Regions from separate parts of the Lacticaseibacillus paracasei subsp. paracasei genome, predicted to be linked through region 1. Evidence: predicted binding sites of a transcription regulator. Region 1 holds the regulator's gene; each other region holds the start of a gene.
What was found. Region 1 encodes HrcA, which represses chaperone genes, less so after heat shock. Its sites were predicted from a motif close to TTAGCACTCNNNNNNNNNGAGTGCTAA; they were not measured.
Positions count from the first base shown of each region.

Region 1 (8,328 bases):
GCTATCAGTCGACAACGCTGTCGTGCTCGCTGCACAAACCGAGCAGCTCAAGGTCGAATCAGAACGAAAAAAAGCTCTGATGTACGGTATGGGTGGTGCATACATATTCCGCTTCATTGCTATCGGACTAGGTACTTACTTATTGCAATTCTGGCCGATCAAAGCGATTGGTGCGGCGTATCTTGTCTGGATGAGTGCGAGTTATTTTTATGAAGTGCGCCATCCAAAAAATCAGAGAGGGACGCATGGGAAACGACCTCACGGGCTTTGGGGGACAGTCATTCAAATTGAGAGTCTCGATATCGTATTTTCGGTTGATTCAATTTTGGCGGCCTTGGCAGTGTCCAGCAATCCGGTGATTGTTTTGATTGGCGGTTGTCTCGGTATCTTTGCTATGCGGCTGGTGGCGCAGGTCATCACCACCTTTATTGATCGTGTTCCGGAACTTGAAACCGCAGCTTATATTCTTGTAGGTCTCATTGCCATTAAGCTAGGTCTCAGTCTGCCAATGATTGATGTGAAAACGCCAGACTGGCTTTTTTCGGTCCTAGTGGTGCTTGTTTTCATCTGGGCCGGCTGGCGACATGTCGAGCATGAAAAACATCATCATAGTATGTATAAAAAATCAAAACCATGAAAGGAACTGCCATGAACGGGATTTTGCCGTTATATAAACCCACTGGCATGACCAGTGCTGATGCGGTGTATCATGCCCGCAAGATTCTTGGTATCAAAAAAATTGGCCATTCCGGTACCCTTGATCCTAATGTGGACGGCGTGCTGCCGCTGGCGATTGGTGCAGGCACTAAAGCGGTGCCGCAATTAATGGCCAGTGGGAAAGTCTACACCGGAGAAATCACGTTAGGTTTTGCGACGACAACCGAGGATTTGGATGGGGAAGTTGTTGATAAAACGCCTTTAACGCAGCCGTTTACAGCTGATCAGTTGGATGCTGCATTGACTGCGTGGACAGGAAACATCACACAGATTCCGCCGATGTTTTCGGCGGTCAAAGTCAATGGTCGCCGGCTTTACGAATATGCGCGCGCCGGTGAAACTGTGAAGCGGCCAGAACGACAGGCCACGGTGTCACAGTTTACACGTACCGATGAACCGGTTTTTTCAGCCACTGATGGCACCCAGCGTTTTCGGTTTGAGGTCCATGTTTCTAAGGGAACCTACATTAGAACACTAGCAGTGGATGTTGGCAAAACGCTGGGAGTTGCTGCGGTGATGAGTCAATTGACGCGAGTAAAAAGCGGCGGGTTTACGTTGAAGCAGGCGGTTAGCATTGAGCAATTGAAGGCGCATGCCGCGGCAGGTACTTTAGCCGATGTGATTCAACCGATTGATATTGCTTTTGCCGATCTGCCTCAAGTTGATTTGACCGTAGAACAATTTGAGGCAATCAGTCATGGCCGCTTTTTATCGCTCGATCAGCAGACTCCGCGCGTTCGTCTGCATTTTGCAGGCGTTCTTAAGGCTATCTATCGCCGAGAAGACGATCAGTATCGGCCAGATTTAATGTTTTTAGCTAATGAAAAGAATGTGTGAAAATTTATGAAAACAATTGATATTCAGCCGCCATTGCAGGTGTCCGCGGCCCCGTCACAGCCCATCGTCTTGACCTTGGGCTTCTTTGACGGCGTCCATCGCGGCCATCAAGCGGTGATTAAAACCGGCAAGAAGATCGCTTTAGCAAAAAAGATACCGTTGGCGGTGATGACGTTCAATATTCATCCAGCCGTCGTTTATCGTGGGGTTTCCGAAACCGATATTCGGTATTTATCCACTCGTGAAGAGAAAATCAAAATTATGCAGTCACTGGGCGTGGACTATTTGTATGTGGTTCACTTTACCCCAGATTTCGCTGCGCTGACGCCGCAAGCTTTTGTCGATCAGTATTTGGTCGGTCTGAAGGCGGATACGGTAGTTGCAGGTTTTGACTATACTTATGGCAAGCGGGATGTTGCATCTATGGCTTTGTTGCCAAAATATGCTTGTGGCCGGTTTGATGTCATCAGCGTCCCCGAACTCGCTGAGAATGGTCAAAAGGTCAGTTCAACCCGAATCCGGCATGCACTTGATTCCAGTGATATTGATACGGCCAATGATTTTCTGGGTTATACCTATACAACTGCTGGTAAGGTGGTTCATGGTGAGGCGCGTGGCCGTTTACTTGGCTTCCCAACAATCAATTTGGAGACACTTGGCCAACAGCGATTACCAGGCATTGGTATTTATGCAGTGAAGGTCAAAGTTGGCACCACTTGGTATTTAGGCATGGCCTCCATTGGCCGTAATGTCACGTTTGGCGCCGATCGAGACGTGACACTTGAGATTAATTTACTTGATTTTAATCAAATGATTTATGGCGAAACCGTTCAAGTTCGCTGGTATCACTATTTACGCGGTGAAGTGAAATTTGCTGGTGCTGATGCCCTGATTGATCAATTGAAAAAAGATGAAACTGCCGTCCGAGATTATTTTGCCGCAAAGAAGGGTTAATATGGCAGGTGCTTATCTTCATATACCATTTTGTGAACATATTTGTTACTACTGCGATTTCAACAAAGTTTTCATCGAAGGCCAGCCAGTTGATGATTATGTGGCCATGCTGCTAAAAGAAATGCGGATGGTGATGGCTGAACATCCTGAAGAAAAAATTCAGACGGTTTATGTCGGTGGTGGCACGCCCAGCACGCTGACACCGACACAATTGGCTACATTGTGTCAGGGTATTCATGATATCCTACATTTTGATCAAGGGGAGTTTACTTTTGAAGCCAACCCCAATGACTTGCTCACGACCGAAAAATTGCAAGTGCTACATGATTATGGTGTCAACCGTTTGTCGATTGGCGTGCAATCGTTTAATGATGATGTATTACGCCGAATCGGCCGGATACATCGAGCAAAAGATGTTTACACTGCCATTGCTAACGCCCGTCAAGTCGGGTTTGATAATATTTCGATTGATTTGATTTTTCGACTACCTGATCAAAGCCGCGATGACTTTCTGACCAGTTTGCAAAAGGCGTTGGCACTGGATCTGCCGCATTACTCAACGTATTCCCTAATTTTGGAACGTAAAACGATCTTCTATAATCTGATGCGACAGGGCAAGTTGCGCTTGCCGACCCAAGACGTCGAGGCCGATATGTATCAAGATGCGATCGATCTCATGGAAGCACATGGCCGACATCAATATGAAATTAGTAATTTTGCAAAGGACGGGTACCAGTGTGAGCATAACTTGCTTTATTGGCGCAATGACAAGTACTTTGGCTTCGGTGCTGGCGCGTTTGGGTATCTTGGTCGTGATCGCTACCACAACTATGGTCCTATTAAGCAGTATTTAACACCATTACATGCTGACCACTTGCCGGTCCTTGAACATCATTTGGTGCCACAGTCAGAACAGATCGAAGAAGAAATGTTTCTAGGCTTGCGGACGATGCAGGGGGTCAGTGAAGCGCGGTTTTATGATCGCTACCACATGACAGTTGACGCCATTTATGGTGAAACTGTGCCGGAACTGGTCAGTCAAGGTTTGGTTGTGCGCCAAGATGGCTACATTCGCCTGACCAACAAAGGCAAGTTCCTTGGCAACGAAGTTTTTCAACGTTTCTTGATTGATGAGCCGCTTGTTTAAGTGCTAAAAGAAACGGCTGTGTTGTTAAAATGCACTTGCCATAATTTTCACTAGAAACGTTCACAATCTAGCAATCGTACCTTGACTTTGCTAACCTCGCTTGGTATATTATTCATTGTATTAGCACTCATATAAAACGAGTGCTAAAGGTGAGGTGAGAAAATGTTGACGAAACGGCAATTGCTCGTCTTAAAAGAGATCATCCGGTTGTTTACTGAAAGTGGCCAGCCGGTGGGCTCAAAGACGTTAATGCAAGAGCTGCCGGTTCACGTCAGTTCTGCGACGATCCGCAACGACATGGCAGCGCTGGAAGATGCCGGTCTGATCACCAAGACCCATAGCAGTTCAGGTCGAGTTCCTTCGACACAAGGCTATCGCTACTATCTTGATCATCTTGTTGAACCCGTGCGCGTCTCTCGCCATGATTTGGCAACGATCAAGCAGGAGCTTGGCCAGCGTTACAGCAAAATGGACGAAATTGTGGCACAAAGCGCGCAGATTCTATCAAATCTGACGAGCTACACCGCCATTAGTCTCGGTCCGGAAGTCAACAATATTAAGCTCACTGGGTTCCGACTCGTACCACTAGGTAACCATCAAGTCATGGCCATTTTGGTCACGAATAATGGTAATGTCGAAAATCAGGTGTTCACCGTCCCGCCGTCCATTTCTTCCGATGAACTTGAAAAAGCCATCAGAATTGTGAATGATCAGCTGGTCGGGTTGCCATTGGTTCAGGTAGCACAGCGGCTGAGGACGGATGTCCCGTCCATGCTAATGCAGTATTTGACCAGCCCAGACGGCTTCCTTGATATTTTTGGCAATGTCTTAAAGTCAGCTGCCTCTGAACGTTTTTATGTTGGCGGGCGGTTGAACTTGATGGATTACCTTGGCGATTCGGATATTCACGAGCTGAAAAAGATCATGTCGTTGATCGATGCGGATCACGGCGATCTGACTGAGTTGCTGGGCGGCCCGATCCGCCAAACACCGGTTCAAGTGCGACTGGGTCCGGAGTTAAAACCTATTGATCTAGCGAACCTCAGCTTGATCACTGCTAGTTATGATGTTGGTGGTCACGGTACCGGTATGATCGCCCTCTTGGGACCGACGCAAATGCCGTACTCCAAGATGATCGGCTTGCTCGACGTTTTTCGCGAAGAGCTAGCTAAACGGTTGACAGACTACTATGCCAACTTTGATCAATAATCATGTTAGCAAATAGCATCAGTTGGTGTTTTTAAGCCAACTGATGCGTTTAAAGAATAGCGTGAACTGACACGTTCAGAAATCGGCGCACAAATGCAATGGTCTTTTTTGGGCATTGTGCATGTGTTCCTTATGGACAGGCTTTTACGTCAGGAAACGCGTTAAAGGAGGATACCATGGCAGAACAAAAAGCAAAGCATGCAGCAAACGCCGCAAAGAAAGCTGAAAAGTCTGCTGATACGAAAGAGACTTCGTTAAAAGAAGATATTTTACAAGAAAGTATCGCGGATCTTAACGAACAACTTTCGAACAGTAAACATGACGGCGAGCAGTTGAAGCAAGAACGCGACGACTTTGAAGATAAATACCTGCGTGCCGCTGCAGAAATTCAAAATATGAATGCTCGCTTCGAGAAAGAGCAGCAAAAGCTGTTGAAATATGATGGGCAAAAGTTGGCTAAAGCCATTTTGCCAGTTGTTGATAATCTCGAGCGGGCGCTTGCAACCGAGGCCAAAGATGACAGTGCAGTTTCCCTGAAGAAGGGTGTTCAAATGGTTTACGATCATCTGGAACGCGCTTTGAAGGAAAACGGCATCACTGCCATTGATGGTGCCGGGGACAAGTTCGATCCCAATACCCAGCAAGCCGTTCAAACGGTCGCAGCGGATGATCAACATCCAGCTGACACAGTCGCGCAGGTATTGCAAAAGGGGTATTACCTCAAGGATCGTGTGTTGCGTCCTGCTATGGTTGTCGTTGCAAAATAATTAATCTGAAAATAAAGAAGGTATAAACTATGAGTAAAGTTATTGGTATTGATTTAGGGACTACCAACTCAGCTGTTGCGGTTCTGGAAGGTAATCAGCCAAAAATTATCACCAACCCTGAAGGCAATCGGACCACGCCATCTGTTGTTGCGTTTAAAGATGGTGAAATCCAAGTCGGTGAAGTGGCCAAGCGCCAAGCGATCACTAACCCAGACACGATTGTTTCCATTAAGCGCCATATGGGTGAAGCTAACTACAAAGTCAAGGTTGGCGATAAGGAATACACTCCTCAGGAAATTTCTGCGATGATTTTGCAATACATCAAGAAGTTCTCTGAAGATTATCTTGGTGAACCAGTTAAGGACGCCGTTATTACCGTACCGGCTTACTTTAATGATAGCCAACGGCAGGCCACCAAGGATGCCGGCAAGATTGCTGGTTTGAATGTTCAGCGGATTATCAACGAACCAACCGCTTCTGCCTTGGCTTATGGCTTGGACAAAGGCGACAAGGACGAAAAGATTCTGGTTTATGACCTTGGCGGTGGGACATTTGATGTTTCCATTCTGCAATTAGGCGACGGGGTCTTTGAAGTGCTGTCGACCAATGGTGATACCCATTTGGGCGGTGATGATTTTGATAACAAGATCATCGACTGGTTAGTTGCTGAATTTAAGAAAGACAACAATATTGATTTGTCCAAGGATAAAATGGCGATGCAACGGCTGAAGGATGCCGCTGAAAAGGCTAAGAAGGATCTGTCCGGGGTTACCCAGACACAGATCAGCTTGCCATTTATCTCTGCTGGCCCTAATGGCCCGTTGCATTTGGAACGTACCTTGACGCGGGCACAGTTTGACGAAATGACCGCTGACTTGGTTGCCAAGACCAAGATCCCAGTCGAAAATGCTTTGAAGGATGCCAAGTTGACCAACGCTGACATCGACAAGGTTATTTTAAATGGTGGTTCAACTCGGACACCAGCAGTTCAGGAAGCAGTTAAACAGTGGACTGGCAAGGACCCAGACCACAGCATTAACCCAGACGAAGCGGTTGCGCTTGGTGCTGCCATTCAAGGCGGGGTCATCTCTGGTGATGTCAAGGATGTTGTGCTGTTGGATGTAACGCCGCTGTCTCTTGGGATTGAAACCATGGGCGGTGTCTTCACCAAACTGATTGATCGTAATACCACAATCCCAACCTCAAAGAGTCAAGTCTTCTCTACTGCAGCAGATAGTCAACCAGCCGTTGATATCCACGTACTTCAAGGGGAACGGCCAATGGCAGCTGACGATAAGACACTTGGTCGCTTCGAGTTGACGGATATTCCGCCAGCACCACGTGGCGTACCTCAGATCGAAGTTAAATTCGATATTGATAAGAACGGCATTGTTCAGGTTTCTGCGAAGGATCTTGGCACCGGCAAGTCGCAAAACATCACCATCAAGAGTTCTAGCGGTTTGTCCGATGAAGAAATTGAACGGATGAAGAAGGAAGCCGAAGAAAACGCCGATGCCGACGAAAAGCGTAAAGAAGAAGTCGACTTAAAGAATGACGTCGATCAGCTGCTCTTCCAAACCGATAAGACATTGAAAGATGTTGACGGTAAGGTACCTGAAGAAGACATCAAGAAGGTCAAGGATGCTCAGGAAGCCTTGAAGAAGGCTCAACAAGAAAACAACTTGGACGACATGAAGCAAAAACGGGATGACTTGAGCAAACTGGTTCAGGATATGACCGTGAAGTTGTACGAAAATGCCCAGAAGAATCAGCAGGCGCAAGGCGGCCCAGCCAGCGGTGCAGCAACTGATGCAGGCGCAGCTCAAGGCAGCGATGATAAAAAGTCTGACGATGACACCATTAATGGTGACTACAAGGATGTTTCCGACGACGATAAGAAGTAACATGTTGTATCATGAGCAAGAAGCCGAAGCCGCGGCGCGGTTTTGGCTTTTTGTTTGAATTATGCTATGCTGAACAGGCATTTTCAGTCATGATCTGAATCGAGGAGGAACTATGGCGGATCAGAAAGATTATTATGAGACACTCGGTGTAAGCCGAGATGCCGATGATGACACCATTCGTAAAGCGTTCCGCAAGCTTTCGAAGAAATACCATCCGGATCTCAACCATGCACCAGGGGCTGAGCAGAAGTTCAAAGACATTAATGAAGCCTATCAGGTTTTGTCTGATCCCCAAAAACGGGCGGCCTATGACCAGTATGGTTCTGCTGACGGTCCGCAAGGGTTTGGCGGCGCTGGTGCTGGTCAAGGCGGATTTAGTGACTTTGGCGGCGGACAAGGCGGTTTTGGCGGATTTGACGATATCTTCAGTCAATTCTTTGGCGGTGCCGGCGGTGGTGCGCAGGCTAATCCATCCGCTCCGCGCCAAGGAGCCGATTTGCAATACCGCATGGACCTAACGTTTGAGGAAGCTATTTTTGGTAAAGACACCAAAATTTCCTATGATCGTGAAGCCGTTTGTCACACCTGCAATGGCAGCGGCGCTAAACCTGGCACCAGTCCCGTGACCTGTCATAAGTGTCACGGTAGTGGGTATATTCAGGTTCAACGCAATACCGCATTTGGCGCCATGATGACGCGGCAGGTTTGCGATGTCTGCGGCGGTACAGGTAAGGAGATCAAAGAAAAGTGCCCGACTTGTCATGGCACTGGCCACGAACAGGAACGTCACACC
Region 1 is NZ_AP012541.1:1,568,667-1,576,994, reverse strand. Features, by position in the region: gene LBPC_RS07745 (TerC family protein) at 1-637, shown strand, start outside; gene truB (tRNA pseudouridine(55) synthase TruB) at 649-1,554, shown strand; gene ribF (riboflavin biosynthesis protein RibF) at 1,561-2,508, shown strand; gene hemW (radical SAM family heme chaperone HemW) at 2,510-3,655, shown strand; gene hrcA (heat-inducible transcriptional repressor HrcA) at 3,818-4,864, shown strand; gene grpE (nucleotide exchange factor GrpE) at 5,041-5,631, shown strand; gene dnaK (molecular chaperone DnaK) at 5,661-7,535, shown strand; gene dnaJ (molecular chaperone DnaJ) at 7,648-8,328, shown strand, end outside.

Region 2 (8,328 bases), 610 kb from region 1:
TGGTGAAAAAAGAACTGACACAGCTCGAGGTACATCCAGAACATGCTAAGGCTGAACTGTCTGCTTTGATTCGTATGAACGGCAGCCTGACACTGATGGCTCATCGTTTTGTGTTAAATATTCAAACCGAAAATCCGGCTATTGCACGTCGGATTTATAGCTTGATTCGCCAAGTCTATCATCACGAAGCTAATCTGGTTGTTCACCGTAAGATGAAGCTCAAGAAGAATTATCAATACATTGTGCGGCTAACAGAAGGCGTCAATGACATCTTGTCGGATCTATCAATTTTAGATCCGGATACCATGGCGATTTCAACAACCGTTCCAGCTTCGGTGTTGAAGGAACCGCAGCGGATGCGTTCTTATTTACGCGGTGCCTTTTTGGCCAGTGGTTCAGTGAATAACCCGGAAACCTCGCGTTATCATCTGGAAATCTATTCTTTATACGATAATCACAATGCTGGTATTTTGAAAATGATGAATCATTTTAATCTGAACGCTCGCACCGTAGAACGGCGAAGCGGCTACATTGTTTATCTCAAGGAAGCAGAAAAGATTGCCGATTTCTTGCAGGTTATTGGGGCCACGAATGCCATGCTGAAGTTTGAAGATGTTCGGATCATGCGGGATATGCGGAATTCAGTGAATCGATTAGTTAACTGTGAAAATGCGAATATGAATAAAACGATTGACGCTGCACAGAAGCAGATTGAGAATATTAACTATTTAAAGAACCATGTTGGGCTAGATAACTTACCGGCCAAATTGCGGGAAATTGCAGTTTTACGTTTAGCACATCCTGACGTCTCGCTTCAAGAGCTTGGAGCGATGATGCCGAGCGGCCAAATTTCAAAGTCTGGGGTCAATCACCGGTTGCGGAAATTGAATCAGATTGCTGAAGGGTATCAACAACCAGAAGAAGCTTGAGCACTAATGCGAAGTGGGTTGCGTTCATCATAATCGGGTGTTGACAATCAACAAATCAATCCCTTTGTTTCCTCAAGCTAATCGTGTACAATGTAACCGACATCAAGTTATTTTTTTGCTGAAGATTGACTGTTTTGGACGCATGTCGATGTCTTTTAGCTTGGATGTATCCCTTTGGCGACGACTTGTTTGAAGGAGCCGTGATGATCTTGGCAACCAGAGAGAAGCGCCATTGCTTTTTTGAGATGACTGTCTTGAAGCAATGACGTGAGCCCCGTCGGTGTTGATGGTGGCTAATAATTGATAGATGAGCGCATTTTTCACAGTGTGGACGGCTTTTGCGAGCTGTTCGCGCGTTTAGAGGTAAGTTTTAGGAGGAAGCAGCATGGTTAAACCGATTACTTTGAACGAACAGCTTTGTTTTGCGATTTACAAAGCACAAAAACAATACAATCATTTCTATTCACAAGCGCTAGCCCCGTTCAAGTTAACCTATCCGCAGTACATCACGTTATTGTCGCTATATGAACATGGCACAATGTCGGTTAAGCAAGTCGGACAAACACTTGAACTGGATAGCGGTACCTTGACGCCGTTAATGAAACGGCTTGAAAAAGATGGTTGGATCAGTCGCAAGCGTTCCACTGAAGACGAGCGGCGAGTTGACGTCAGCCTGACCCAAAAGGCGCTGGACGCCCGTGATCAGATTTTTGAACACGTTGGCTCCTGCATGGAATTAATGAACCTTCCTAAGCCTGAGTATGATCATATTAAGTCAGAAGTCAGTCGGGTTGATGAGCATTTAAGTGCCATTCCCGACGGCGCTTTTCCCGAAGCTTAACATCAAAAAATAAGGTCAAAGATTTTTATCTAAATCTTTGACCTTATTTGACTTTAGTTGTATACTTAGCACTGTACTTTTAAGAGTGCTAATAACGATTATCAGGAGGTTAGGACATGCTAGTACCTACCGTCGTTGAACAAACTAGTCGTGGCGAACGTGCTTACGACATTTACTCACGTCTATTAAAAGACCGAATCATTATGTTATCCGGTGAAGTCAATGATCAAATGGCCAATTCTGTCATCGCGCAACTGCTTTTCTTGGACGCGCAAGACTCTGAAAAGGATATCTATCTCTACATCAACAGTCCTGGTGGTGTTATCACCAGTGGGTTGGCGATGCTGGATACGATGAACTTCATCAAGTCAGATGTGCAGACTATCGCCATCGGGATGGCTGCCTCAATGGCGTCCGTTTTGCTGGCTGGTGGGACGAAGGGGAAGCGGTTCGCATTGCCGAACTCAACCATCCTGATCCATCAACCTTCAGGCGGTGCCCAAGGTCAGCAGACCGAAATTGAAATCGCTGCTGAAGAAATCTTGAAGACACGTCGCAAGATGAACCAAATTTTGGCTGACGCAACTGGGCAAACGATTGAGCAAATCAAGAAGGACACCGAGCGTGATCATTATATGAGCGCTCAGGAAGCCAAGGATTACGGCTTAATCGATGATATCTTGGTCAACAAAAATACGCAAAAATAAGCTGTAAAAAGAAAAGCGCGTTGCCGTATCGTGGCAACGCGCTTTTGTTTCCCCGAAAAGACTTGCAAAGCGAGGGCATATTGAGTAATATAATTAGGTACTTGCGCGGTTAGTGTAATGGATCGCACGTGAGATTCCGGTTCTCGAAATCCGGGTTCGACTCCCGGGCTGCGCAGAAACCCGGTTAAATGGGAAAAGGTAGGACAGCAAAAACCCCGAGAAATCGGGGTTTTTGTTTTGGTTTGAAAAAGATGCAGCCATGGCCTTACATGTTTTTTGCAGAACTTTTGTGTCAATAATTCGCAACAATAAAGAAATCGAATTATTTATTTAAATTCTGAATGGCATAGTTAGCTTCATCAGCGGTGAATTTTTCACCATTTTCAGAGGTTAATTGCTCACGAACCGCATCAGGGGACATATCCATATCCTTTTGGTATGTTTTTGCTTTGGCAAGTGCATTTTTATTCCAATCGGCTTTGACATTTTCAATGGCATAGTTCGCTTCTTCTGCCGTAAACTTTTCACCGCTTTGAGAGGTCAGTTGATCATAGATGCCTGCCTTTGACATATGCATTGAATCGGCATAACTCTTAGCTTTGTTCAACGCGTTTTTATTCCAATCAGCTTTAAGGTGATCAATTGCATATTGAGCCGCTTCGGCCGAAAACTTTTCGCCACTTTGCGAAACTAATTGATCGTAAACGCCTGCTTTTGACATGTTCATTGCAGATGCGTAGGTAGTTCCCTTATTCAAAGCAGATTGATATTCTGCCGGAACATTTGCTGTCTTACTTTCGCTTGTAGCCTCTGACGCCACACTTGATTGCTGGTCGCTTTTGTCAGCCGCTGAAGAGGATGAACTCTCCGCAGCGGTATTTGAGTTGTTTGTTTTACTTCCCGTCATATTCACGCCAACAATGATGAATAAAACCACAATGATCCAAAACCAGATTCGCTTGTAAATTGGTTTCTTTTTCTTCATTTTGAACTCCCCCATGAAGATTTCTTAAAAAGGTGCAGTGAAATCAAAAATTAGCTGTAGCTAGAACTAAGCCTCCCTTTCTCAAGTAATGTTGTCACTTTGCGGTTAACATCCTTTCCGCTCACAAAGAAACCGCTTTCAATTATCATATGCAAAATTGCTAAATTTAGCAAATCTCAATGCTTATTTAGGGGAAATCGTGATCCAATCGTGAATTGTTAAATTTTGAATGAACAACTTTCCCTTTATGAAAGGTGAGTTTACGTGCCTGAAAATTGAACTCAACAAAATGCACTAGTGAAAAAACGATGTATGCTATTAGTGACTTTATACACGAAATGAGCCACTTTCCCTCGCATGAAAATTCCATTAGAAACAACCCGAAACTCGCTTTCAAAAAAGGCTGCAAGAGGGGACCAGATTTTAGTAAAATCCGAATAATCTTCACATCAATAAAATAGATGTTCCAAGTTTGCCGAATATGTGATTGTTTCTGGACGATTAGGGCCGCAGACTTGCGATAAAGCGGAACCCCTGCTACAATTGGTCTTGTTGGTAAAGGAAAACAGCATTTGTTGGGTTCCTAATTTTTTTCAGCTTGCTGGGTCGGCGAACGACTCGGAGGGACGTGAAATGACCCATTAAAGAAGGACGTGCCTTATGCATACTGAACTTGCGTGGCTCAAAGCGATCGCGCCTGATCTGATGGGCGTTGTCACTAAACGCTATCAGGTCCTTCAATTTATTAACTGGATGGCACCAGTTGGCCGGCGAACGTTGGCCGAACAGATGAAGATCTCAGAACGTGCTTTGCGCACAGAAACGGATTTTCTGCGTAGTCAAGGTTTGTTGGAAAGCTCAAAATCTGGCATGGTGCTAACAGCAAAAGGGTTAGAGACATTTCATGGCCTTGATCATCTTATGAATCAGCTGTTAGGAATTAAGGATGATGAAAAACGACTTGCTGCCCAGCTTCAAATCGATCATTGTTTGGTCGTATCTGGCGATGCCGATCAAAGTGGTCGGGTGCTTGATGAGCTGGGGAAGACGTTGAATTCGACCTTACAATTACTGCTGCCGCCGGGTCGCTTGACGGTTGCCGTGATGGGTGGAACGACAATGGCACATCTTGCAAGGCAGCTGACATTTCAGTTGTCTGCAGGACGTGAATTGACGTTTGTCCCTGCTCGCGGTGGCTTAGGCGAAGCGGTGACGATTCAGGCCAACTCGATTGCTGCTGCGATGGCGGAAGCAACCGACAGCAACTACCGAGCGTTGTATGTACCGGAAAATCTTAGCTCGGAATCCTACGAATCATTGATTAAAGAGCCTTCTGTTAAAGAGGTTTTAGGGCTGATTGATAAGGCTCAGGTCGTGATTCATAGTGTGGGTGACGCTTTAGTCATGGCTCGTCGCCGTGGCATGTCATCTGACACGATCAGCATGTTGAAAGCCAAACATGCCGTTGCCGAAGCATTCGGTGTTTTCTACGATGCGAGCGGCAAGGTCGTTTACAAGATACCGCAGATTGGTTTACAGCTCGCGGATCTTGATCATATACCGTATGTATTCGCTGTTGCTGCTGGCAAAAGTAAGTCCAAAGCAATTGCGGCATATATGCAACACGCACCGAGTCGGACGTGGCTGTTAACAGACGTCGGTGCAACTAATTCGATTTTAACTGGGGCAACCCGTTAGAATAAAACCTTATTTCCTAAAGGAGGAAATTTTAGCATGACTGTTAAGATTGGTATTAATGGTTTTGGCCGTATCGGTCGTTTGGCATTCCGTCGTATTTACGAATTGGGTGCAAAGAGCAATGACATCCAGGTTGTTGCAATTAACGATCTGACCAGCCCAACCATGCTGGCTCACTTGCTGAAGTATGATTCAACCCACGGTACTTTCCCTGGTGAAGTTAGTGCAACCGATAACGGTATCGTCGTTGACGGTAAAGAATACCGTGTCTACGCAGAACCGCAAGCCCAGAATATTCCTTGGGTTAAGAACGATGGCGTTGACTATGTTCTTGAATGCACAGGCTTCTACACCTCTGCTGAAAAGTCACAAGCTCATTTGGACGCAGGCGCAAAGCGTGTTCTGATTTCTGCCCCAGCCGGCAAGATGAAGACCATCGTTTACAACGTCAACGATGACACTCTGAATGCAGACGACAAGATTGTTTCTGCTGGTTCTTGCACAACCAACTGCTTGGCACCAATGGCTTACTTCCTGAACAAGGAATTCGGCATCGAAGTTGGTACCATGACCACCGTTCATGCTTACACCTCAACTCAGATGTTGCTTGACGGCCCAGTTCGCGGTGGCAACCTGCGCGCTGCACGTTCCGCTGCTGCTAACACGATTCCTCACAGCACAGGTGCTGCTAAGGCTATCGGTTTGGTTATCCCAGAATTGAACGGCAAGTTGCAGGGTCACGCACAGCGTGTTTCTGTTGTTGACGGTTCTTTGACCGAATTGGTTTCCATCTTGAAGACCAAGAACGTTACTGCTGACCAAGTTAACGAAGCTATCAAGAAGCACACCGAAAACAACCCTAGCTTTGGCTGGAACGAAGACGAAATCGTATCTTCCGATGTTATCGGTACGACACAAGGTTCAATCTTTGATCCTACACAGACCGAAGTTACAACTGCTGGTGACTATCAATTAGTTAAGACGGTTGCTTGGTACGATAACGAATATGGCTTTACTTGCCAGATGATCCGTACCTTGCTGAAATTTGCTACTCTCTAATCCGGAGTAACGCTTTTCTAGCCGCAACATCCGAAGCGGAGGGAGCTTACTCCCTCCGCTTTTTTTTGGAAATAGGCGATCAATTCTCAGGATGTTTTAGCATCCTGCTGAAAACGAGCGCTTATTTCTGGTGTTAAGCGGTCGTTACTTGAAGTTAAGTCATCTTTAGGAAAAATAGGAGGTCATTTCTCTTGGCTAAATTAATTGTTTCAGACTTAGATGTTAAGGACAAAAAAGTTCTGATCCGCGTTGACTTCAACGTGCCGATCAAAGATGGTGTTATCGGTGATGATAACCGGATCGTGGCAGCATTGCCAACCATCCAGTATGTTATTGATCATGGTGGCAAGGCAATCCTTTTGTCACATCTCGGCCGTGTCAAGACCGAAGAAGACAAGGCTAAGCTGACCTTGAAGCCAGTTGCAGAACGTTTGAGTGAATTGCTGAAGAAGCCAGTGACATTTGTCCCGGCAACTCGCGGCAAGGAACTTGAAGATGCTATCAACAAGATGAATGATGGCGACGTTCTTGTTATGGAAAACACCCGGTTTGAAGATCTTGACGGCAAGAAAGAATCCGGCAACGATCCTGAACTTGGCAAGTACTGGGCAAGTCTTGGCGACTTATTCGTTAACGATGCCTTTGGGACTGCACACCGCAGCCATGCTTCAAACGTCGGCATTGCTTCCAACATGAAGCAAACTGCTGCCGGCTTCTTGATGGAAAAGGAAATCAAGTTCTTAGGCGATGCCGTTGACAACCCGAAACACCCATTCATTGCTATCTTGGGTGGTGCAAAGGTTTCCGATAAGATCGGCGTGATCGAAAACTTGGTACCTAAGGCTGATAAGATTCTTATCGGCGGCGGCATGACCTATACTTTCTATGCTGCTAAGGGTATGAGCATCGGTAAGTCTTTGGTTGAAAAAGACAAGATCGAACTTGCCAAGAAGATCATGGATCAGGCTGGCGACAAGCTGCTTTTGCCGGTTGATTCCGTTGTTGCAACTGAATTCTCTAACGATGCCCCACATAAAGTTGTTGACGGCGACATTCCTGATGGCTATATGGCCTTGGATATCGGCCCGAAGACAATCAAAGAATTCAAAGATGCTTTGCAAGGTGCCAAGACCGTTGTTTGGAATGGCCCAATGGGTGTCTTCGAAATGAGCAACTATGCTGAAGGGACCCTTGAAGTCGGCCGTGCCCTTGGCGACTTGAAGGATGCTACTACAATTATCGGCGGCGGCGATTCAACAGCTGCTGCTAAGCAATTGGGTATTGCACCTAAGATTACCCATATTTCCACTGGCGGTGGCGCTAGCCTTGAATATCTTGAAGGCAAGACCTTGCCAGGTATCGCAGCTATTTCTGACAAGTAATTGTCAGGCATGCTGATCTAACAGTCACTACCGGCAGACGGTGTCTGTCGGTACATATGAAAGGAAGATATGCCATGCGTACACCATTCATTGCTGGTAACTGGAAAATGAACAAAAATCCTAAGGAAACGCAAGAATTCTTAGACGGCGTTAAAGGCAAGTTGCCTGATGCAAGCAAGGTTGAGACTGTCATTGGCGCACCTGCCATTGATTTGACCACCTTAGTTGCTGGCGCTGAAGGCACACCTTTGAAGACGGCGGCTGAAAACTGCTACTTTGAAGACGAAGGTGCCTTCACTGGTGAAACCAGCCCGAAAGCTTTGAAAGAAATGAACGTTGATTACGTCATTATCGGTCACAGCGAACGTCGCGGCTATTTCCACGAAACCGATGAAGATATCAATAAGAAGGCTAAGGCCATCTTTAAGAACAATCTTTTGCCAATCATTTGCTGCGGCGAAAGTTTGGCTCAGCGCGAAGCTGGCCAAACCGAAGACTGGGTTGCTTCACAGATTGAAGCTGCTTTGGCCGGTTTAAGTGCTGACCAAGTCAAAGTTTCAGTCTTAGCCTATGAACCAATCTGGGCTATCGGGACAGGTAAGACGGCAACTGCCGATCAGGCACAAGAAGTTGTCGCACATATTCGTGCAACGGTTGAGAAGTTGTATAATAAAGATACGGCAGATGCTGTTCGTATTCTTTACGGCGGCTCTGTTAAACCAGCGAA
Region 2 is NZ_AP012541.1:956,611-964,938, forward strand. Features, by position in the region: gene whiA (DNA-binding protein WhiA) at 1-929, shown strand, start outside; gene LBPC_RS04810 (MarR family winged helix-turn-helix transcriptional regulator) at 1,315-1,770, shown strand; gene clpP (ATP-dependent Clp endopeptidase proteolytic subunit ClpP) at 1,887-2,477, shown strand; tRNA gene LBPC_RS04820 (tRNA-Arg) at 2,581-2,652, shown strand; gene LBPC_RS04825 (Ltp family lipoprotein) at 2,800-3,462, opposite strand; gene LBPC_RS04830 (sugar-binding transcriptional regulator) at 4,123-5,160, shown strand; gene gap (type I glyceraldehyde-3-phosphate dehydrogenase) at 5,197-6,219, shown strand; gene LBPC_RS04840 (phosphoglycerate kinase) at 6,411-7,601, shown strand; gene tpiA (triose-phosphate isomerase) at 7,676-8,328, shown strand, end outside.
Region 2: clpP (ATP-dependent Clp endopeptidase proteolytic subunit ClpP) is a predicted target of HrcA. The motif match lies at 1,836-1,862, and genes of this name have one in related genera.

Region 3 (8,328 bases), 1.3 Mb from region 1:
TCTTCCATGCGACGTTTGAAGGGCTTAGTGATTTGCAGATGACCAATCTGGCCAGCATGCGTTATTTTCAATATGACGCAAGTCGCAGTGCTGTTATCTATAAGACCTTTGTTCAGGGCTTTCCGATTTTTAATGGCTATCAAAAAGGGGATGTTACGGTGCGCTATACCCAGACATCTGAAGAGATTAATTTCTCAAACACCAATTTGACCGTCCCGATCCCAACCGATCAAGCTGCCCAGACCTTGCCAGCAACTGCGACGATCCTGAGTCAATTAGAAGCCGCTGGCTATCGCGCTAATCAAATTACGGATATTTTGATTGGCTATCAATGGACGGGCAGCAGCAATGATCAACAAGTGGTCGATTTGCAGCCGACGTATTATATTGAGATGAAAGGCGAATACCGCGATTATCAGAGTTGGATCAATCACCAAACAGATCAGCAGGCTAATGCTGCTAGTGAACAAACAGCTGCCAGCACGGCTACACCGAGTAATGATGCAGCAAGCGCGAGTGTCAGCACATCAGGTTCAAGTCAGTCGCAATAAGTCATGTTAACAGCGTAACAACGCAGCTTCGGGCACGCTGAGGGAGGCGATCTTGTGGATTTTCGACGCATTGAATGGATTTTTCTAGTCGTGTTTGTTGGTCTGAATATTTTCTTAGGCATTAGCTTTTTTCAGGCGCAGCAGGTCGATTTGGCAACAACCAAAAGTGGAGATGCCGCCACGATCACCGACATTACGCGTGACCAGATTAAGCTGCCGCATTTGAGCAAGCAAACACCAGAAGGCGATTATCTTGCAAGTCAGGCGAACACAGCGTTAAGTGCTGCGCACAGCAAGTTGGTGAAGCAACGGGTCAGCATCAGTGAAGGCGATTACCAAGAGTTGCAGGCAAGCTTAGACACGCCGATCACTTTGAAAAAGAGTCAGCAAATACGCCAACTGACGACATTTGTGAAAGACAGTATTTACCATGGCAGCGAATACGAATATGCGGCGGCGCTTTCCAGTGATGAACGTGTTGTCTTTGCTCAGCACCCCAAGGCTGGCTTGATCTATGATCGGCGGGCTGCAGTGACCTTGCATGTAGTTGACGATCGGTTGGTCAGTTATAGCCAAACTTACCTTGCAAAGTTAAGTGTTTTGCGCGACCGCTTAAATTTAATGAGTGAACAGGATGCGGTGATTACGTTGTATCGAGATAACGATATTCCGAACAATTCCGCGATTGTATCTACTAAATTGGCCTATAGTTACTTGTTAGATGCAAAGGGGAGCACGGTTTACGTGCCAGCGTGGTATATCGGTGTTAAAAACCGTGCAACCGGCAATGTGACGGTTAAACGCGTGAATGCCATTACCCGAACCGTTATGAAGAATCGTAATGACAATTAGTGTTAGAATGTAATGAAATAACAACTGGATGATCAATTTGTTCATCAGTTAAATGGTAGAAGATGGGAGATGTTGATCGTGGGCGAAGATTTTGGGATGCGTGTCAGTGTCCTTGCTAGCAGCAGTTCAGGCAACGCAACCTATATTGAAACGCCGGGTCATAAGGTGCTGGTCGACGCCGGCTTGTCCGGCAAAAAGATCGAGACGCTGATGCAAAGCATCGGGCGCGACCTGACAGATGTCGATAGTGTCTTCATCACCCATGAACACAGTGATCATGTCCGTGGTGTCGGTGTTTTAGCACGACGTTATCCGAAACTGAGTGTGTATGCGAATGCAAAAACCTTTGCGGCACTGCCCAAAAGTGTTGGCAAAATTCCAGAAGACCAATTGCGGCTTTTTGACATGGGCGCAACGTTGACATTAGGTGATTTGGATGTTGAGAGTTTCGGCGTTTCACACGATGCTGCGGCGCCGCAGTTCTATCAGTTCCATCATGACGGGAAAACCTTCACGATTCTAACGGATACAGGGTATGTTTCTGACCGTGTTGCAGGTACCATTCGTGATGCAGATGCCTATGTCATGGAATGTAACCATGATCTTGAGATGTTACGAACGGGGCCTTATCCATGGCCACTAAAACAGCGTATTTTAGGCGACCAAGGCCATCTTTCCAATGAGGACGGCGCTGATGCCTTGATGGATGTTATCGGGCTGCGAACCAAGCGCATTTATTTAGGACACCTTTCTCCGCACAACAATAATAAACCACTCGCACACCTAACCGTCGCTTCACTATTAGCTCAACAAGGCCTAGCCGTCGATCACGACTTTCGTATCTACGACACCGATCCTGCAGTTGCAGATCCGCTGTTTGTGGTATAAAGCAAAGCGCGAGCAGGAGCGCTTAGAAACCGGAATGTAAGTGGCCTCAGGCGTGATGGCTGGGCTTTGGCCATTGCGCCTGAGGTCCTTACATGGAGGTTTCTGCGACTGCGAGCGCGTTTCCGCAGCAGCAGCGGTGGCGTCTTAAGCATTTTCCGTCATCCAACGCTACCACACGCTACCCAAGGCAGTGAATATCCCGACCCAAAAATCCGGTCGCATATTCACTGCCTTTCATTTTTTATTGATGGTGCAAAAAATAAGCAACCCCACGAACTAATATCGCGATACCGCGGGTCTGAGACTGTATTAAAAAATCCCGAGATTGTTCATAATTTCGTCAAAATTGCCCCTTACAATTATAAATGTAATCAGGGCGAGTTAGAACTGCCCATAGAGCGCGAACTAGTCCAGGTAAAAACCAATGTATCAGCGGCCTCAGCCAAACGGCTAGGTCTTATGAGTCAGTTTCTGGGCAAACGAGCGCGTTTAAAGGAGGAATTCCGTTATGGATAATGGAAGTCATAACTTTCAAGAGACACCACAAAACGAGCAACAGCCACAGCGGGCACCAAAAAAGCCTAAGAATAGTGGCTGGAGGCAGATTGCGATTGTTGCTGTTGTGGCAGCCTTGATAGGTGGCGGTGTTGGCGGCGGGACTGCCTATTTGGCAATCAACCACAGTCAAAGTCTCGGTGTAACCGATACGTCAGGGAAAGCCGGTACGACCAAGATTTCCAACGTTTCTGTTAATGAAAACAGTGCATCGGAACAAGCCTTTGCGAAGGTTAAAGGCGCTGTCGTTTCCGTTGTGAATATGCAAAAAGCCGAGAGCAACAGTGATGGTCTAGACACATTTGGCGGTCTCGAAGGTATTTTTGGACAAGACAGTCAAAGCAGTAGTAGTTCGCAGAGCAGTTCGTCCAGTCTTCAAGAGGCCAGTGAAGGATCGGGTGTCATTTATCAAAAGAAAGATGGCAAAGCTTATATCGTGACGAATAACCATGTTGTTAGTGGTTCAGATAAGTTGGAAGTCATTTTGAGCGATGGTACGAAACTAACGGCCAGTCTTGTTGGCACGGACTCGACGTCTGACTTGGCAGTGCTGACAATTGATGGTAGCAAGGTCAATACAGTAGCCAGCTTCGGAGATTCTAGCAAGATTGCTACCGGTCAAACTGTCTTAGCGATTGGTTCTCCGCTCGGTTCCCAATACGCGACAAGTGTGACGAAAGGGATTGTCAGCGCAAAGAGTCGGACAGTGGATGTCACTGATGACAGTGGTAACACAACAGGCCAGGCAACGGTTATTCAAACGGATGCAGCGATTAATTCTGGGAATTCCGGTGGTCCGCTGATTAATCTTTCAGGGCAAGTCGTCGGTATTAACTCTATGAAATTATCCGGCAACACTGGCAGTAATGCCACCATTGAAGGCATGGGCTTCGCAATTCCAAGTGATGAAGTCGTTTCAATCATCAATCAACTCGTTGCTAACGGGAAAGTGGTTCGACCAGCGCTTGGCATCGAAGTTCGTGACTTATCCACTGTTTCTGCAACACAGCAGAAATCGGTTCTGAAGTTGCCTGCTAGTGTGACGGATGGTGTTGTGGTTGCTGGCTTTACCAGCGGCAGCAGTGCTAAATCTGCTGGTTTGAAGCAGTATGATGTGATCACGGCCCTTGATGGGGTAAGCACCTCAAACACAGCAGCCTTGCATACACAGCTATACAAGCACAAGGTTGGCGACACGATTAAATTAACTTTGTATCGTGCCGGAGAACAGCAGACAGTCTCTGTGAAGCTGTCGCAAACGACAAGCGACCTTAAGAACTAAATCACACAAATAGATAATCCTTGAGTCAGAAAATGTTCGTTTCTGGCTCGAGGATTTTTTGATGCACTTGCGAAGTTAGTGGCAAGCGGTTTCTCTGCAGTTTTGAGCTTTTATCCGAAAATTCAAGGGGCCAACCTGTGGAAAAGTTCAAGAAAAAGATTTGTCAAGAGTGGGTAACTTTTACCTAAAGTTGATGCTTTACCTGTGGATAACTCTGTGGATACTGTTCATAACTAAGATTCTGGGGTGTGACTAAGTTATTCACTGACTTGGGGATAACCTGTGGATAAACTTTTTTAACTTGTGACAAAACGTTTGTTCCCAGCGGCTGGAACGGGATGCGTGAGCTGAAGTTTGTGAAATCGAACGATCAAAAACTGTGGATGACTTCTTTTTAAAAAATTTTTTGCTTGAATTTTTTAAATCGCCTATTTGGTGTCAATTCGAATACTTAATACTATATTTGGCGTATGAAGTTATGAACATGTGGATAAGACGTGTGGATAACCTGTTGGTCGTTGCGAAAAACTCGGAATTTGACTTCATTTGGAAATGTGAGTACGATAAAGAAGGTAAAAGGTTGTGCACAACTCAATAGAGAGGATGGTTCGGATGCAAATCTCAATCAAACCAGCAGCAGTCACTTACTTGAAGGATCATGTCAATCAGGATCAACGGTTATTCTTGGCACTGGATGACGGCTCAAGCAAATATTCCAAACTTGGCGGTTCTTGTGCCATTGGAAATAAATATCAGTTAGTGGTTGCCGATGAGGATGATCAAGATTATGCGCTGCCACTGGACAACGAAGCTGGTTTCAAACTGACAACGGGTGACCCAGAAACGGATTATTTCGGCAGTGGTCTGACACTTGATTTCAAAAACGCATCGTTGGCTCTGCGTGATGACAGCGGCATTCTTGATGGGGCTGTGACCTTGAATAAGGACGCTGCCTTACCACAAAATGATGCACAACGTCGGGATGACATGACAAAACTGGGCAGCAAAATTTGCTAAGGTAGCTCTGGGCTATTAAGTCACTTTTTGCATCAACCAGTCATTGAATAGGACCACAAAATTAGGACTCGACGTTTGCGAGTGCTAATTTTTGTGGTATACTAAAGGTGTTGTAGGGAAGACATGAAACGCCTTCGATATGAAAGGAAGTATTCGAATATGGCTAATGATTTGATGCGTCGTAATGATTGGCTGAGCGATCCTTTCTTTAACGATTTGGGTCGTCATCTTTTTGACAGCTTGACACCAGCAAATGTTGATCGCAGTCGGGTTCTAAAGACTGATATTCAGGAAAACGATCAGGCGTATGTTGTGAAAGTTGATGTGCCTGGCATTGAGAAGCAAAATATCAGTCTGAGTTACGATCGTGATGTGCTCAGCATTGCCGTTAAACATGAGGAGCAGGCTGATCATGCTGACAACGACGGTAACATGTTAATGTCAGAACGTAGCTATGGCCGCATGAGTCGTAGTTATCGGCTGCCAAATGTCAATGAAGGTCAGATCAGCGCCAAGGTCAATGATGGTGTCCTGACGATCGATCTGCCAAAAATGACAAGCGACCAAAAGGGCAATCATCAGATCAACATTGATTGATCTACGAATTATTTGCCTAGCTTCATTTATATACGAGAGACCGTACCGATTTTAATGGTGCGGTCTTTTATTTTGTTAAAAAAGCAAGTTATGTGAGCCTTATCATATGAGAAGCGTATAATATGAAGTGAATATTAGGGAAGCCATAAAATTAACGGGGTCAATCATTGCCGGTTTAAGATTCTGGTTGGGGATGATGGACACTTGAGTTAATTTTCGGTAGAAGAGTTTAGCCATGGCTCAATTAATAGAAACCATGAATGTCGAGCATCTAAGTGGGACAGATTATATTCGTTCTAAAAAAGGTTGTGCTTTCAGATTGTAATGGTTATAATTGGGGTACTTAGAAAAAGGGAGTGGCAGTGATGAAAAAGAACTGGCAATTAATGATGGTGCTTGCTGTAAGTGCCATTGCGCTAGTCTTTGCTTTCGGTTTAAAGCAACCATTGATCGCGCAAGGGCTGATCACGGTGATGGGGTCAATCATTGCTTTAATTATGTTCTGGGGCATGGTGAAGACAATTCGTTCTGGTAACTTCGGTGTTGACTTGCTTGCCATTACGGCGGTTGTTGCCACCTTGGCGGTTGGCCAGTATTGGGCTGCGATGATCGTGTTATTGATGCTGACTGGTGGCGATGCGCTTGAAAGCTACGCAGCAACAAAAGCAAGCAGTGAATTAAAGCAATTACTCGAAAATGCACCGACAACCGCGCATCGTATGGTTGATGGACACGTTGAAGATGTTGAAGTTGAGGCCGTCCAAGTTGGCGAAACGATTTTGGTTAAGCCGCAGGAAGTCGTGCCAGTTGATGGTACGGTTTTGGCAGGTGAGAGTTTGGTGGATGAAGCCAGTTTGACGGGTGAATCTAAACCGGTTGCCAAAAACGCAGGTAGTGACATTATGTCTGGGACCGTCAATGGTGACGCTGCCCTAACTGTTAAGGTCACGCAACGGGCTGAAGATAGTCAGTATCAAGGGATTATTAAACTGGTTAAGGAATCCGAAGCGCGACCAGCACATTTTGTTCGGATGGCTGATCGTTATGCGGTACCGTTTACGTTGATTGCTTATGTGATTGCGGGTCTTGGCTGGTTCTTCTCTGGCGACCCAGTTCGTTTTGCACAGGTATTGGTTGTGGCCTCGCCTTGTCCGCTGATTCTGGCCGCGCCAATTGCGATGGTCTCCGGCATGAGTCGTAATAGCCGCAACGGGATCATTGTCAAGTCAGGGACTACGCTAGAAAAGTTAAGTGATGCTAAAACCTTTGCCTTTGATAAAACCGGCACCGTGACACGCGGTATTTTAAAAGTTGCGACGATTTTGCCACAAGCCGGTTTCTCACAGGATCAGCTTTTGAAGCTAGCCGCAAGTGCGGAAGGTCAATCGACTCATATTTTGGCGCGTTCACTGACAGATGCTGTGCCGACAGCTGATCGGCTGCCAGCGACAGATGTGTCGGAAACAACTAGCTTTGGCGTTAATGCCACGGTGGATGGCCGCAAAGTCAAGGTCGGTAAAGCCGAGTTTGCTGGGACGAAGGCTACGGTTGATACGACTGCCGTGTATGTGAATGTTGATGGCCAGTACGCAGGTGCGATCACATTTTCCGATCAGATTCGTCCAGAAGCAAAAGAAACGATGACGAAACTGCACGAATTAAATGATGCTAAGCTGATTATGATTTCTGGCGATCAGCAGTCAATCGCTGATAAAGTGGCGGCACAGGTCGGCATTGACCAAGTCTATGCGGAACAATTGCCACAACAGAAGATTGAAGTTTTGGATAACGTCCCTAAGGATGGCCGGCCAGTTGTGATGGTTGGTGATGGTGTCAATGATGCACCTTCATTGGCGATTGCTGATGTCGGCATTGCAATGGGTGCACATGGGGCAACCGCGGCAAGCGAATCGGCTGATGCCGTGGTTCTGCGCGACGATTTGGCGAAAGTTGCTGCGGCCACTTTAATTGCTAAGGAAACCATGGTCATTGCCAAGCAAGCGGTCCTCATCGGCATTGCGATTTGTACAGGTTTGATGTTAATCGCCAGCTTCGGTGTCATTCCAACAATTATTGGCGCAATGCTGCAAGAAGTTGTCGATACCGTGACGATTCTCTATGCTCTGCGAGCGCGCAATGGCTTGCATCGGCAGGCACTTGTGGATCCTGTCCGGGCAACTGCTGAACGTGAACAGATTCAGCAGATCAACTAGTAGAAAACCCAAAGACCCGCATCAATTCGACGTAGCTGTCGAACTGATGCGGGTCTTTTGTGAGACTTAAACGTTGTTTGAATCATATGATAACGTAGCGAAACGCCGATGATGGTGGGTGAAGAGGCCATTATCAGCGATTTTTGAAAGTAGCAAAGGTCTAATGCTGCGGTTGACTGTTTTTGTTTGCATCTTGCCCTGTGGGATTGGAAGAAGATGGCGCAGAGGAACTTGGTTTTGAACTACTGCTACCACTGTCGCCGTTTGGTCCCCAAGTCCACTGAAAGGAACCGTCGCTCATTGTGACAGACCTGATCGTCATGTCATCAACGGCTTTGCCTTGGATTTTGATGGATGCAACTGCATCGTCATA
Region 3 is NZ_AP012541.1:2,883,717-2,892,044, reverse strand. Features, by position in the region: gene LBPC_RS14205 (YycH family regulatory protein) at 1-551, shown strand, start outside; gene LBPC_RS14200 (two-component system regulatory protein YycI) at 606-1,403, shown strand; gene LBPC_RS14195 (MBL fold metallo-hydrolase) at 1,473-2,291, shown strand; gene LBPC_RS14185 (S1C family serine protease) at 2,800-4,128, shown strand; gene LBPC_RS14180 (iron-sulfur cluster biosynthesis family protein) at 4,741-5,145, shown strand; gene LBPC_RS14175 (Hsp20/alpha crystallin family protein) at 5,305-5,742, shown strand; gene LBPC_RS14170 (heavy metal translocating P-type ATPase) at 6,108-7,955, shown strand; gene LBPC_RS14165 (hypothetical protein) at 8,116-8,328, opposite strand, start outside.
Region 3: LBPC_RS14175 (Hsp20/alpha crystallin family protein) is a predicted target of HrcA. The motif match lies at 5,207-5,233, and genes of this name have one in related genera.